DNA from 4 places in the Pseudomonas sp. GW822-FHT07A10 genome. Region 1 is predicted to be linked to each of the others. Evidence: predicted binding sites of a transcription regulator. Region 1 holds the regulator's gene; each other region holds the start of a gene.
The links. Region 1 encodes FliA, which starts transcription of late flagellar genes. Its sites were predicted from a motif close to CTAAAGTTTNNNNNNNNNNNGCCGNTAA; they were not measured.
Positions count from the first base shown of each region.

Region 2: a site for FliA is predicted at 1,952-1,979, ahead of AC1RL4_RS10020 (methyl-accepting chemotaxis protein). Genes of this name have one in related genera too.
Region 3: a site for FliA is predicted at 1,743-1,770, ahead of flgM (flagellar biosynthesis anti-sigma factor FlgM). Genes of this name have one in related genera too.
Region 4: a site for FliA is predicted at 2,273-2,300, ahead of AC1RL4_RS09070 (flagellar protein MotY). Genes of this name have one in related genera too.

Region 1 is NZ_JBXAKV010000018.1:9,336-13,205, reverse strand. It holds gene AC1RL4_RS24935 (chemotaxis protein CheW) at 1-502, opposite strand, end outside; gene AC1RL4_RS24930 (protein phosphatase CheZ) at 540-1,328, opposite strand; gene AC1RL4_RS24925 (chemotaxis response regulator CheY) at 1,350-1,721, opposite strand; gene fliA (RNA polymerase sigma factor FliA) at 1,889-2,629, opposite strand; gene fleN (flagellar synthesis regulator FleN) at 2,626-3,456, opposite strand; gene flhF (flagellar biosynthesis GTPase FlhF) at 3,573-3,870, opposite strand, start outside.
Region 2 is NZ_JBXAKV010000004.1:367,127-370,996, forward strand. It holds gene AC1RL4_RS10010 (inorganic phosphate transporter) at 1-521, opposite strand, end outside; gene AC1RL4_RS10015 (transporter) at 796-1,818, opposite strand; gene AC1RL4_RS10020 (methyl-accepting chemotaxis protein) at 2,094-3,719, shown strand; gene AC1RL4_RS10025 (hypothetical protein) at 3,832-3,870, shown strand, end outside.
Region 3 is NZ_JBXAKV010000022.1:12,908-16,777, forward strand. It holds gene AC1RL4_RS26980 (flagellar brake protein) at 29-775, opposite strand; gene AC1RL4_RS26985 (flagella synthesis protein FlgN) at 864-1,331, opposite strand; gene flgM (flagellar biosynthesis anti-sigma factor FlgM) at 1,380-1,706, opposite strand; gene flgA (flagellar basal body P-ring formation chaperone FlgA) at 1,874-2,635, opposite strand; gene AC1RL4_RS27000 (chemotaxis protein CheV) at 2,717-3,649, shown strand; gene cheR (protein-glutamate O-methyltransferase CheR) at 3,696-3,870, shown strand, end outside.
Region 4 is NZ_JBXAKV010000004.1:168,127-171,996, reverse strand. It holds gene AC1RL4_RS09075 (argininosuccinate synthase) at 1-1,171, opposite strand, end outside; gene AC1RL4_RS09070 (flagellar protein MotY) at 1,301-2,209, opposite strand; gene pyrC (dihydroorotase) at 2,367-3,413, shown strand; gene rnt (ribonuclease T) at 3,410-3,870, shown strand, end outside.

The DNA.
Region 1 (3,870 bases):
GCGAGTCCAGCAGTTGTTCGAATTCGTTATCGGTAATGTCGCCCGATTCGCTTTCAGCGACCGGTGCTTCAACCACTTCAGCGACGGGCGCCGGTGTGGCTTCATCAGCCGTTTGCGGCTCGGCCAGGCGGGCCAGCGCCGCGAGTAATTCAGGCGTGGCAGCCGTGATCGGGCTGCGTTCGCGGACTTCGCTGAACATGCTGTTCACCGCGTCCAGCGCTTCGAGAACCACGTCCATCAGTTCCGAGTCGACGCGACGCTCACCCTTGCGCAGGATGTCGAACACGTTCTCGGCGATGTGACAGCACTCCACCAGCTCGTTGAGCTGGAGGAAGCCGGCGCCCCCTTTTACAGTGTGAAAACCGCGAAAAATTGCATTGAGCAAGTCCGCATCATCAGGTCGGCTTTCCAGCTCGACCAGCTGCTCGGACAGTTGCTCTAGAATCTCGCCGGCCTCAACCAGGAAATCCTGAAGGATCTCTTCATCGGCGCCGAAGCTCATTAAGGGGGTGCTCCTACAGGTCTAAAAACCCAAAAAACTAAAATCCAAGACTGGATAGCAAATCGTCCACATCGTCCTGACCGGACACAACGTCTTCTCTTTTATCGGCATGAATCTGCGGACCTTCACCCTGAGAGAGATGTTTTTGTGGATCTTTTTCAGCCAGCATCGCTTCACGGTCATGTTCGATACCCGCAAAGCGGTCTACCTGACTGGCCATGAGTACGAGCTTGAGCAGGTTGCTTTCAACTTCGGTGACCAATTGGGTCACACGCTTGATCACCTGACCGGTGAGGTCCTGGTAATCCTGGGCCAGCAGAATGTCGTTCAGGTTGCTCGACACCGTGCGGTTGTCCTCACTGCTGCGTGTCAGGAAACCGTCGACCCGCCGGGCCAGCTCGCGGAACTCTTCAGCCCCGACTTCGCGACGCATGAACCGTCCCCAATCCGTGCTCAGCGCCTGGGCTTCATCGCTCAGGCTGTTGATCAGCGGCGTGGCGTTTTCCACCAGGTCCATGGTGCGGTTGGCCGCGGCCTCGGTCAGCTTGACCACATAGGACAGGCGCTCGGTGGCATCCGTGATCTGAGACACTTCCTCGGCTTGCGGCATGTGCGGGTCAATCTGGAAATTGACGATCGCGCTATGCAGCTCGCGGGTGAGCTTGCCCACTTCCTGATACAGGCCGCGGTCACGGGTCTGGTTGAGCTCATGGATCAGTTGCACAGCGTCGCCGAACCTGCCTTTTTCAAGGCTTTCGACCAGTTCGACCGCGTGTTTTTTCAGGGTCGACTCGAAATCGCCCTGTGAAGATTCGTTATGCTCCATAGCTCCCCCGTGCGCAGTACATCAGCCGATGCGTTCGAAAATCTTCTCGATTTTTTCTTTCAACGCCTGGGCTGTGAAGGGTTTGACCACATAGCCGTTAACACCGGCCTGGGCCGCTTCGATGATTTGCTCGCGCTTGGCTTCGGCAGTCACCATCAGCACTGGCAGATGCTTGAGCTTTTCATCGGCGCGCACGTGACGCAGCAGATCGATACCGGTCATGCCAGGCATGTTCCAGTCCGTTACCAGAAAGTCGATGCTTCCGCTGTTGAGAACCGGAATGGCAGTGGTGCCATCGTCAGCCTCGACCGTGTTGGTGAACCCAAGGTCACGCAACAGGTTTTTTATGATCCGCCGCATCGTTGAGAAGTCATCAACGATGAGGATTTTCATGTTCTTGTCCAATTCGACCTCCAAGCAGTCTTAAACGCGCCCAGCACCTGGACGCGCCATTTCAATCAATCCGGCAAAGCACTCAATGACTGTCTGGAGCACAACAGATCGAGACCGGTACGGTTCAACACCACACCAGCTCCATTCGCAGTGTCCCCACACTGCCTTCAGCGCGCTCGCCACTCCCCCAAACGCCCCCGCAAACGGGCCGCGCACTGGCTGTGTAACTGGCTGACCCGAGATTCACTGACCCCCAGGACCTCACCGATTTCCTTGAGATTCAACTCTTCGTCGTAGTACAGCGCCAACACCAGTCGCTCACGCTCCGGCAAATTGGCAATCGCGTCCGCCAGCGCCGCCTGGAAGCGTTCATCTTCCAGATCGCGTGACGGCTCGAGATGAGCACTCGCGCCATCCTCATGCAGCCCTTCGTGTTCGCCGTCCTGCAACAGATCGTCGAAACTGAATAACCGGCTGCCCAGGGTGTCGTTCAAAATCCCGTAATAATCGTCGAGACTCAATTGGAGTTCGGCCGCAACTTCGTGATCTTTAGCGTCACGGCCGGTTTTAGCTTCAATCGAGCGAATCGCGTCGCTGACCATGCGGGTATTGCGGTGGACCGAACGTGGCGCCCAGTCCCCCTTGCGCACTTCATCGAGCATCGCGCCGCGGATTCGAATACCCGCGTACGTCTCGAAACTCGCGCCTTTGCTGGCGTCGTATTTGGTTGATACTTCAAGCAGGCCGATCATCCCGGCCTGGATCAGGTCTTCGACCTGGACACTGGCCGGCAGACGCGCCAGCAAGTGGTAGGCAATGCGTTTGACCAGTGGCGCGTAACGCTCGATCAGCTCGTACTGCGCGTCACGTGCCGACTTCTTGTAGAGGTTGTAACCGCTGGCTGTCATAGCACGGGTCCTGCCGTTTGTTGCACGAGGCGCTCGACGAAAAATTCCAGGTGCCCACGCGGGTTGGCCGGCAGTGGCCAGGTATCGACTTTCTGCGCAATGGCCTTGAACGCCAGGGCGCACTTGGAACGCGGAAAGGCTTCATACACCGCGCGTTGCTTCTGCACGGCCTTGCGCACGCTTTCGTCGTAAGGCACCGCGCCGACGTATTGTAAGGCGACGTCGAGGAAGCGATCCGTGACCTTGGTCAACTTGGCGAACAGGTTGCGGCCTTCCTGCGGGCTCTGCGCCATGTTGGCCAGGACGCGGAAGCGGTTCATGCCGTAGTCGCGGTTAAGCAGTTTGATCAGCGCGTAGGCGTCAGTGATCGAGGTCGGCTCGTCGCACACCACCAGCAAGACTTCCTGCGCGGCGCGCACGAAGCTGACTACCGAGTCACCAATGCCCGCAGCGGTGTCGATCACCAATACGTCGAGGTTGTCGCCGATGTCGCTGAATGCCTGGATCAGGCCGGCATGCTGGGCCGGGCTCAGATGAACCATGCTCTGGGTGCCGGAGGCGGCCGGGACGATGCGGATACCGCCAGGCCCTTGCAACAGCACGTCGCGCAGCTCACAGCGGCCTTCGATCACGTCGGCCAGCGTGCGTTTGGGTGTCAGTCCCAACAGAACGTCGACGTTCGCCAGCCCCAGATCGGCATCCAGCAGCATGACGCGCCGGCCGAGCTCAGCTAGAGCCAGGGACAAGTTCACTGACACGTTAGTCTTCCCGACGCCACCTTTGCCGCCGGTCACCGCGATCACCTGTACGGGATGCATGCTGCCCATGTTATTTCTTTACCTTGTCTTACTTAGACGGAGGCCACATTACTGGCTGCGCGTTCACCATCGGAACAATGCATGGCAGACCATCGATGTAGGTACAAAAAATGTTCATTAACACCTCAGCCAACCTGCTTGGTCGGGCTGTGGTAAATATCAGCGAACATGTCAGCCATGGCTTCTTCGCTGGGTTCTTCCTGCATTTGTACGCTAACGGCGCGGCTGACCAACTGATGACGACGTGGCAGATGCAAATCATCCGGAATCCGCGGACCATCGGTCAGGTAAGCCACCGGCAACTCATGACTGATCGCCAGGCTCAACACCTCGCCCAGACTTGCCGTTTCATCCAGTTTAGTCAGGATGCAGCCGGCGAGGCCGCAGCGTTTGTAACTGTGATAAGCGGCGGTTAGAACCTGT
Region 2 (3,870 bases), on a different contig from region 1:
TGCGACGAAGAGGCCGGCAAGCCCAGCCACCAGGTGCCGAGGTTCCACAGGATCGCGGCGATCAACAGGGCGAAGATCATCGCGAAACCGGCGGAGGAGCCGACCTGCAGAATCAGCTCCACCGGCAGCAGGGCGATGATGCCGAACGCCACCGCGCCGCTGGACAGCAACACCCCCAGAAAGTTGAAGAACCCGGACCAGGCCACGGCGAAATTCGGCGGCAAGGAGTGGGTGTAAATCACCGTCGCCACGGCGTTGGCGGTGTCGTGAAAACCGTTGACGAACTCAAAGCCCAAAGCAATCAGCAGCGCGACACCCAACAGCAGAAACGGCGTCCAGGTGGTGACCACCGTGCCGAGTTCGCTCATGTCGTGCATCAGGCTGTAGGCGGTGAACAACAGCCCGCTGCCCAGCACGGCAAAGAACATCACGAAGGTGAGCAGGCCGGGTTTTTTATCGAACTGCGGCCTGGCGCCGCTGGCAGGAGCCTGTGTAGCGGCGGTGAAAGAAGGCGTAGCCATGCCGGACAATCCTGAGCAGAGAAGGAGTATCGGCCATGATCGTTGCTAAATATTACAGTGAGGCTGCGCTGGGTCAGTGTTTGGTTTTTTTGTGGGGCTAGAAGTTAATGCAGGCAAATATCTGTGGCGAGGGGGCTTGCCCCCGTTCGGCTGCGAAGCAGTCGTAAAACCAGAGAATGCGGTTTGAATGAATAAACCCGATAAGGGCCGCTGCGCAGCCCAACGGGGGCAAGCCCCCTCGCCACAGGATTGGGATAAGGCCTTGGTACTTTGCTTAATAATCGCGCCGCTTGCGAAACGCCCAACGCCCGGCAATCAGGGTAAACGTCGCGACCAGCGCCACCAGAATCCAGAACCCCTCCGGATCACCGGCAAGCGGCACCCCGCCGACGTTCATGCCGAAGAAACCGGCGATGATGTTGATCGGCAGCGCCAACACCGTGACCACGGTCAGGGTGAACAGCGTGCGGTTGCTCTGCTCGTTGAGGTTGGCGGCGATTTCTTCCTGCAACAGCTTGATCCGCTCACCGAGCGCCGTAAGGTCATTGATGATCAGCGCAAACTCCTCGGTGGACTTGCGCAGCTCCTTGACGTCCTCCTTTTGCAACCATTGCGGCGGGCGATTGAGCAGGCGCAGCAACGAGCCCGGCTCCAGCGCCAGCAGCCGTTGCAGGCGCACCAGCACCCGGCGGTTGGCGCCCAGTTCGGCACGGTTGGTGGACAGGCGCGACGACAGCAATTCATCTTCGATCTGATCGACACTGAGGCTGGTCTTGCGCACGATCTGCGTCAGCACTTCGCCCTGATCGCGCAGCAAATGCACCAGCAATTCCAGCGGTGAGCGAAAGCATTCACCGGCCTTCACCGAAGAGCGCAGCTTGTCCACCGAGTGCAGCGGTTGCAGGCGCGCGCTGATGATCAGCCGACTGCGGGCGCAGACCCACAGCGTCGAGACATCCGAGGAAACCATGCTGCTGAGGTTGAACACCACATCGTTGACCACCGCCAGCAACGCCGAATCGACATGCTCGATGCGCGTCGAACGCGACCCTTCATGCAAGGCTTCGAAAAACTCGTCGGGCAATTCCAGATGGCTTTTCATCCAGCGCTCGCACGCCGCATGGGCCAGGTTCAGGTGCAGCCAGAGAAACTCGTCACTGTCGTCCGGTTGTTGCAGGCAGTGCAGTGCCTTGGCCGAATCGATCTCTCGACCGCGCTCGCCGGGGCGAAAACTGAAACCGTAAAGCAGGCCGAACAAGTCGGAATCGCGATGGCGTTGGTCAATGCTGTGGTTCATGAAGTCTCGCTGCGAGGAGGCGCCTGTCGCGGGTTTCACAGGTTCACTTGAGCCCCATCATTGCAAGCGCTCATGACGGTTTTGTGATGGCGAGGTGTACGCAAACGATTGCGATACCGATGGTCGGATTCTCCTCAAGAACCGCTCTGGAACGCCGATCACGCTTGAGTTACGTTTGCGCGCCTTCGGCCAAGGGCCAATGTGGCAGACAGGGATGTCCGGATACTTTTCACGCCTTCATCAGCGTGCCTCATTCCTGTTTCGAGTACTTCCCGATGTCTTTGCAAAAGTCCCTTCGAGCACAAATTCTCGCCCTGTTGAGTGGCAGCCTGTTGGCGATGTTGTTGATCGCTTTGGCCTGCTTTCACTTTCTGTCCAACGGCGTTCAGAGCTACGCGAATCTGATTGAAGGCCCGTTGCACACTTCGCAATTGATCGATGAAGCCAACCTGCAATTCAAGGTGCAGGTTCAGGAGTGGAAAAACGTCCTGCTGCGCGGCAAGCAACCCGCGGACCTGGACAAATACTGGAAGCAGTTCGAGGAGGGTCAGCGCAATGTGCAGGGTATCCTCGGTGAACTGGCCGGGCAGAAGGGTATGGAGCCGCAACTCAAGACCCGCATCGAACGCCTGCGTGAGGAGCATCGTGTATTAGGTGCGGCGTATCAGAAGGGCCGTGATGCCTACGTGGCGGCCGGTGCCGACCCAGCGGCGGGCGACAATGCGGTCAAGGGCGTGGACCGCGCTGCCAGCGAGCAGATGAATGAACTGGTCAGTGAACTGCGCAAGCAGAGTGTCGAACAATCGAAATTGATCAGTGACAGTGCCGATCAGACGGTGTTGTCGGGGCTCGTGGTGATGCTGCTGTCGGGCCTACTGATTGGCCTGTTGAGTCTGTGGCTGGTCAACCGCAATCTGGTGGAGCCGATCCGCAAACTGATCGACTACGTGGCGCAACTCAGTCAGGGCCGGTTCGCCGAACGCGTGGCCAGCACCCGTCAGGACGAGTTGGGCAACCTGGCCAGGGCCGCCAACACCTTGCGCGATTTCCTCGCCGAAACCTTCAGTCGTTTGCAGCGCAGCGCGTCGGACCTGGACAGCGCCAGCGGTGAGCTGAACTCGATTGCCGGCCTTATGGCCAGCGGCACTAACGAGCAGTTCAATCGCACCGATCAGGTGGCCACGGCGATGAACGAAATGTCCGCCACCGCGCAAGAAGTCGCGCGCCACGCCGCCGAAGCGGCACGTGCGGCCGACGATGCCGATCAGTCCGCCCAGCAAGGCGAGAAGGTCATGCAGGGCACCATTCACACCATCACCCAAATGCGTGGCGAAATCGCCAACACCGCCACGGTCATCCGTCGTCTGGAAGAAGACAGCGGGCGCATCGGCAAGGTGCTGGAAGTGATTCGCGGCATCGCCGAACAAACCAACCTGCTGGCGCTCAACGCGGCAATCGAAGCGGCCCGTGCCGGTGAAGCCGGGCGTGGTTTTGCGGTGGTCGCCGATGAAGTACGCAGCCTGGCCCAGCGCACGGCGGCGTCGATCATCGAGATCAACCAGATCATTCAAACCGTGCAAACCGGTGCGGTGGATGCGGCCCAGGCCATCGAAAGCGGCCAGTCGCGCAGCGAGCAAAGCGTCGAGCAAGTGACCCAGGCCGGCGCCATGCTCGAGCGGATCACCCATGCCGTGGAAGCCATTCGCGACATGAACCGCCAGATCGCCACCGCCGCAGAAGAACAGACTTCAGTGGCCGAAGACATCTCGCGCAACCTCACCGAAATTACCAGCATCGCCAGCACCAACCTGGACAACGTGCAGCGCACCGAAGCGGCCAGCCACAACCTGCATGGGCTGTCAGGGCAATTGAATGAGGTGACGGCGCGGTTGAGCGCCTAGTGAAATGGGCTGTGTACCGAATCGGTTACCGAGTCGGTACACAGTCGCTCTCAAGTTCGTGCCGCGCCTGACGATGACGGAAGTTACCCAAACTGCATATTGGATAACGCCCATGGTCAGCATCAGCTCCGTTTCAATCAACCAGACCCTG
Region 3 (3,870 bases), on a different contig from region 1:
ACTGCCCGTTTTTTATTGGCGGGGCGTATCAGAAATCGTCTTTATCGAAGCGCCGCGCTTCACGTTGCAGCTGATAGACGAACCGCTCGACTTGCCGCTGTACCAGGCCGCTCATGTTGTGAAAACGCACGCCGGCGAAGGTAGTGTTGATCTTTTCTTCAAAGTGCAGGTAACGCAGTTCGACCGGTGCCGTCATGCTGCCAAAGGGCAGGGCGGCGATGAAGCGGTCGTAGACCTGGCCCAATTGCAGCTTGGCGGTAATGTCGCCTTCGAAGCGCAACTTGCAGCCGGTGGCGGAGATGTCCAACAGTTTGCCGCCGAGGGGCGACTTGAGTTTCTCACCGCCCAGCTCGACATTGACCAGTTGTGCCAGCTTCAACGCAGCGCGGAAAGCATTGCGGCGCTGGTGGTAAACCACCTCATCGGGCAGCGCGCCACGGTAGCAGCGGCCATCACCGGACTCGTCGATAGTCAGCGGGCCATTGCTTTCCCAGGCGATGCGCACGCCGTCGTGGAAGCCTTCGACCTTGAACGGTTCGCCGGCCAGCAGAAAGCGTTCGCCGTCGCGCGGGATCATTTCGTCCAGGGCGATCATCTTGCTGTCACGGTCGACGTCCACCAGATAACTCTGGAAGCGCTGGCTGCGCTCGTGGAACGTGATGATCAGCGGGTCATGGCTGTCTTGCAGCTGACGCAGGTTGCCGGAGATTTCCAGGGGCGTGGTGAGCACCTTGGGTGGCTGCGGAGCATCTTCCGCGCTTAAGGCATTGGACACGAGGTATCAATCTCCAGACAAATATGACTACTGGCCGGCATTCTGCCAGCATGTTTCGCGTCTTGATAGGGCGTGCTCATTGAAAGGCTTAAGCCTGACTGAGCGGGCGTGGCTTGGCGAGCTTGGAGGTTGATCCGCGGGCATCGTAGAGCGCTGGCGGCTCGCCGCCGGTGAGGATTTTCAGCTGGTTGGCCGTGGCGGCCTGCTGCACCAGAATTGACTGGCCATTGTTGGCATTGGCGGCCTGGCACTGGGCCAGAAGGTCGGTCAGCACATCGCTCTGTCCCAGCAACCGTTCGCCAATGCTCGACTGGCTGGCGAGTTGCTCCAGGCCCTGGCGGTTGGTTGGCAGGTTGAGGCTGGCGAGGATTTCACTGCGCTTGCGGCCATGCTGTTCGAGCAGAATGATCAATGCCTGTTTATGCGCCAGAATTTCTTCGAGCAGTGGCATGTCGCGACCGTGCAAGGCGAGGGACTCGGTTTGCAGTAGCTCCAGCAGTTGTTGCGCCGGGGCAAAGTCGTCGATGATCAGTTGCAGTAAGTGAGTGTCGTGCATGGCTGGCCTTGGGTTTTAAGCGTCCAAAAGCCTGGCGCGGGCCGTGGCCTAGCGCTGGGCTTCGAAGTTGAGCAGTTTGCTGGCTACACGGTTGCTGTCGACTTTATAGCTGCCATCGGCAATCGCTGCTTTCAACTCGGCCACGCGGGCGTTGTCGACGGCAGGCTGATCGCGCAGCTTGTCAGTGACCTTCTGCAACTGTTGAGCCTCATTGCTGAGGTGTACCGATTCCCCGCTTTTGGTGGTACTGGCCTGTTCGGCCGGGGTATTCAGCGGCGTGGATTGGCCGGCTTCGGCGGTTTCCTTAGCGGTGCTGGTACGCGTACTGCCCGTAAGTGACGAGGAGCTGTTTAAACGACTGAAATCGATGACCATGACAAAAAACCTCTGGATATTTGGACGCTTGCCATGTTTTCGGCGATTCCCCGAAAAACTTTAGGCCCATTTATCAATGAGCTTGCATGCGCCAGCGCATGCCCTGCATGCGGCACAGTTTAGGCAACCGCCAGGCGGTGCGCCATCACTTCACAAACACAGAGCCCTTACATGGCCACTTCCACCTGGCCGGGCGCGGTGACTTGCGCCTTGATGACCCGCTGGGAGTTAAGGTTCTTCACGCGAATCTGTTCGCTCAGGCCGCCGTTGGACAGCGCTTCACCCGGCATGCGCACACTGAGCGTACCACTGCGGGCGGTAATCACCACCTGGTCGCCCTTGCGAACCACTTCCGCCTGTTCGAGATGCACCAGCGTAATGATCTGATCGGCGACCATTGGTCGGGTAAGTTTTTGCCCGATCGCCTGATCGACGGAAGTCAGAAACCCTTGATTTATCAGGCTGATATCACGCTCGCGCAGAGTTACGTCCTGAGGTTCGATAATCCCTGTGCGCTTGAGCGGACGAGTGGTCGTCACAATGTCGCGAAACAGCTTCACTTGAGCGGGCACGAAGACCGTCCAGGGCGAGGCGCCCTCGCAGCGAACCTTGACCGTGACCCGTCCCAGAGGCCTTGCCGGGCTCTCGAGGGTGGCTGTCAATTCCTTGTCGCACATAGGCATGCGCAGGCGCGGATCGAGCTGGTTGACCTGGATTTCGTAGCGACCTTGCGTTTGACTGGTGGCCAGATAGTCCTCTACGGTGAATTCAAGAAAGCCCTGGGTGACGCCGATAAGCATGTCAGGCAAGGTAACCGTATCAGCAAGGGCAGGGCTGCCAGCGTTGAACAGGCAAGCGGCCGACATCGCGCAGAGCAATCTGCGGCAGGTTGATGTCAGGTGTCGGAAAAATGTCGGTTCTGTGTTCATAAGAGTTAAAAAGCAAGCGCCGTGCCGTTTCGTGATGAATGTGCGTCGCAACACACTTAGCGTTGGTGTAGGAGTCTGGGCATGGCTGGTGTAATGGATTCGGTGAACCAGCGCACGCAACTGGTAGGGCAGAATCGCCTTGAGCTGTTGTTGTTCCGTCTCGACGGCCAGCAGCTGTATGGGATCAACGTGTTCAAGGTTCGCGAGGTGCTGCAATGCCCCAAGCTGACCCTGATGCCCAAGTCCAGTCCTGTCGTGTGCGGTGTGGCGAATATTCGGGGGGCAACCATTCCGATCCTGGATCTGGCGATGGCGACCGGTGCCGGTCGGTTGCTGGACCAGAGCAATCCCTTCGTGATCATCACGGAGTACAACACCAAGACCCAGGGTTTCCTGGTTCGGTCGGTGGAGCGCATCGTCAACATGAACTGGGAGGAGATTCATCCGCCACCCAAGGGCACGGGGCGCGATCACTACCTGACGGCTGTGACTCGGGTCGACAACCAGTTAGTCGAAATCATCGACGTCGAGAAGGTGCTGGCGGAAGTGGCGCCGACGCCGGAAGCGATTTCGGTGGGCGTGGTTGATGTTGAAACCCAGCACAAGGCGCTCTCTTTGCGCGTATTGACGGTCGACGACTCGTCGGTGGCGCGCAAGCAGGTGACCCGTTGCCTGCAAACGATCGGTGTCGAAGTGGTGGCGTTGAACGATGGTCGGCAAGCGCTGGATTACCTGCGCAAGCTGGTCGACGAGGGCAAGAAGCCGGAAGAAGAGTTCCTGATGATGATCTCCGACATCGAGATGCCGGAGATGGACGGGTACACCCTGACGGCCGAGATCCGCAACGACCCGCGCATGCAAAAGCTCCATATCATCCTGCATACTTCGTTGTCGGGTGTGTTCAATCAGGCGATGGTCAAGAAGGTCGGTGCCGATGACTTCCTGGCCAAGTTCCGTCCTGATGACCTGGCATCCCGGGTAGTCGACCGGATCAAAGCAGCAGATAACAGCTAGAGGCCTTCTGCCCCTGGCGGTCAACACGATTTAAGAGGCGGTATCTTTGTCTACGGGTAATTTGGATTTCGAACAGTTCCGGGTATTCCTGGAAAAAGCCTGTGGCATTTTGCTCGGTGAAAACAAGCAATATCTGGTCTCGAGCCGTCTCAACAAACTGATGGAACAGCAGGGCATCAAATCGTTGGGTGAGCTGGTTCAGCGCATCCAGACCCAGCCGC
Region 4 (3,870 bases), on a different contig from region 1:
CGTTGAGCTTGATGAAGCCCGCCGCATCGGCCTGGTTGTAGGCACCGCCATCTTCCTCGAAGGTCGCGATGTTGGCGTCGAACAACGACTCGTCGGACTTGCGTCCGGTGACGATCACGTTGCCCTTGTACAGTTTCAGGCGCACTACGCCGTTCACGTGAGCCTGGGAAGCATCGATCATCTGTTGCAGCATCAGACGCTCTGGGCTCCACCAGTAACCGGTGTAGATCAGACTGGCGTATTTAGGCATCAGCTCGTCTTTGAGGTGAGCCACTTCGCGGTCCAGGGTGATCGACTCGATCGCACGGTGAGCGCGCAGCATGATAGTGCCGCCTGGCGTCTCGTAGCAGCCACGGGACTTCATGCCCACATAGCGGTTCTCGACGATATCCAGACGGCCGATACCATGTTCGCCACCGATACGGTTCAAGGTCGCCAGCACGGTGGCCGGGGTCATTTCGACGCCGTCCAGTGCAACGATGTCGCCGTTACGGTAGGTCAGTTCCAGGTACTGTGGTTTGTCAGGAGCGTTCTCCGGGGAGACGGTCCAGCGCCACATGTCTTCTTCGTGCTCGGTCCAGGTGTCTTCCAGCACGCCACCTTCATAGGAGATGTGCAGCAGGTTGGCATCCATCGAGTACGGGGATTTTTTCTTGCCGTGACGCTCGATCGGAATCGCGTGCTTCTCGGCGTAGTCCATCAGCTTCTCACGGGACAGCAGGTCCCATTCGCGCCATGGAGCGATCACTTTCACGCCTGGCTTCAAGGCGTAGGCGCCCAGTTCGAAACGAACCTGGTCGTTGCCCTTGCCGGTCGCGCCGTGGGAAATGGCGTCAGCACCGGTTTCGTTGGCGATTTCGATCAGACGTTTGGCGATCAACGGACGAGCGATGGAAGTACCCAGCAGGTACTCGCCTTCGTAAACGGTATTGGCGCGGAACATCGGGAACACGAAATCACGCACGAATTCTTCGCGCAGATCGTCGATATAGATTTCTTTTACGCCCATGGCCTGTGCCTTGGCGCGGGCCGGCTCGACCTCTTCGCCCTGACCCAGGTCAGCGGTGAAGGTCACTACTTCACAGTTATATGTATCCTGCAGCCACTTGAGGATCACCGAAGTGTCCAGGCCGCCGGAATACGCCAGAACGACCTTGTTTACGTCCGCCATGCCATCACTCCACGGGGTTCTACGGAAAGCTGTCAAGTCTACCGCTCATGCAGGATAATTTACAGAGGCGCGACAGCTTATGACGACGAAGCGACAGATTATGTCGAGCGAGCGACGAATTCAGCAGGTTCAGGAGGTCGTCGCGCTGCTCGCGGCGGCGGTGGCTTGAGGCGCAGGCTTCTCGGTCGGTGCGACCCGTTCGAGGTGTACGGCAACCCGGCGATTCTTAGCCCGGTTGGCGGCATTGTTGTTGGGCGCCAGCGGATAGCGCTCACCGTGAAAACGCAGGGTGATCTGCGATTCCTGCACACCATTGGCCTTGAAGAAATCCATCACCGCCAGCGCCCGGCGTCGTGACAGTTCACGGTTGGTCAGGCGGTTGCCACTGTTGTCGGAATGGCCGTCGAGTTCAATGTGGTTGACCGTCGGATCGGCCTTCATGAACTCCAGCATGACCTGCAACTGGGCCTTGGCCCTGGCATCGAGATCGATACCCTCCCCCGGGAAGCCGACCTCGGATTGCTTCACTTGCTCGAAATTCTGTGGCAACAACTTGGCGACGCAACCCTGATAGTCACCATAGGCCTTGCTGAACTTGACCGGCAGCAGACGCACTTCAGACACCCGACCGTCGCCCGATGAGTGTCGAACGACCGGGCTGCGCCCCTCCATCAACCCGCTGATCAGGCGCCCGGCCTGCACTTGCGAGCTGTTGAACAGCACGTTGCCACTACCGATTCTCACCGACCCCAGGTTAATGTCGCCACGCCCCGGCTGCCATGGCGCAGCCGCCGCCAGCAAGGTCGCGGAACCCCCACCGATCATTGAGTTGTAGGCCTTCAGACGAAATGTCGCCTGCTCTCCGGCGCGCCGCACAAACTCACCCGAACCGAAATCAGTGATCGGTTGAGTCAGGCGGCATTCGAACTTGTCACCTTCGACCGTCCACTCGATGCTCTCCAGGCGAGTCTGGAAAGTGAGCGCCATCGCGGGAAGGCTGGCAAACACACTGAGCAAGGCTAAATAACGCTGGCGCACGGGAGGCTCCACTGGCTTCTACGACAAAAAGACCGACACACATATTCACGGCCTGCCTGTTGGGTATCGGAAGCTTGTCGTAAAACTTGATAGCGAGTGCCTGGAAGAGTCTTTTCCGGTAGCATTCCCCTGAGTTTGACCCGCCTGGAATTCCCTCATGTCCGACCGCCTGACCCTGCTGCGTCCCGACGACTGGCACATTCATCTTCGCGATGGTGCCGTGTTGACCAATACCGTCGCGGATGTCGCGCGCACCTTTGGTCGCGCCATCATCATGCCCAACCTGGTACCTCCGGTGCGCAACGCTGCTGAAGCCGATGGCTATCGCCAGCGGATTCTCGCCGCACGTCCGGCCGGCAGCCGTTTCGAACCGCTGATGGTTCTGTACCTGACCGACCGCACCCAGCCCGAAGAAATTCGTGAGGCCAAGGCCAGCGGTTTCATTCACGCCGCCAAGCTGTACCCGGCCGGCGCGACCACCAACTCGGACTCTGGCGTCACCAGCATCGACAAGATTTTCCCTGCACTGGAGGCCATGGCCGAAGTCGGGATGCCCTTGCTGGTTCACGGTGAAGTCACCCGTGGCGATATCGACGTTTTCGATCGGGAAAAAATCTTCATCGATGAGCACATGCGTCGCGTGGTCGAGCGTTTCCCGACGCTCAAAGTGGTGTTCGAACACATCACCACCGCCGATGCCGTGCAGTTCGTCAACGCGGCTTCGGCCAACGTTGGCGCCACCATCACCGCGCATCACCTGCTGTACAACCGCAACCACATGCTGGTGGGCGGGATTCGGCCGCACTTCTACTGCCTGCCGATCCTCAAGCGCAATACCCACCAGGAAGCGCTGCTCGACGCCGCCACCAGTGGCAGCGACAAGTTCTTCCTCGGCACCGACTCGGCCCCCCATGCCCAGCACGCCAAAGAAGCGGCTTGCGGCTGTGCCGGTTGCTACACCGCTTATGCCGCGATCGAGATGTATGCCGAAGCCTTCGAACAGCGTAATGCGCTGGACAAGCTCGAAGCCTTCGCCAGCCTCAATGGCCCGCGTTTCTATGGTCTGCCGGCGAACACCGATCGCATCACCCTGGTCCGCGAAGAGTGGACCGCCCCAACCAGCCTGCCATTTGGCGAGCTGACCGTTATCCCGCTGCGCGCCGGTGAAAAACTGCGCTGGCGCCTGCTGGAGGAACACGCGTGAGTGAAGACCATTTCGACGACGAACAGGACGGTCAAGGCGGTGGAGGTGGTCCTCGTCATCCAATGGCTGCCAGATTCCGTGGTTACCTGCCGGTTGTCGTCGACGTAGAGACCGGTGGCTTCAACTCGGCCACCGACGCCCTGCTGGAAATTGCTGCAACCACCATCGCCATGGATGAAAAAGGGTTTGTGTACCCCGATCACACCTACTTCTTCCGGGTAGAGCCATTCGAAGGCGCCAACATCGAAGCAGCAGCCTTGGAGTTCACCGGGATCAAGCTCGATCACCCGTTGCGCATGGCAGTGAGTGAAGAAGCGGCGCTGACCGATATCTTCCGCGGCATTCGCAAGGCCCTGAAGGCCAACGGTTGCAAACGGGCGATTCTGGTCGGCCACAACAGCAGCTTCGACCTGGGTTTCCTTAACGCGGCAGTCGCGCGCCTGGACATGAAACGTAA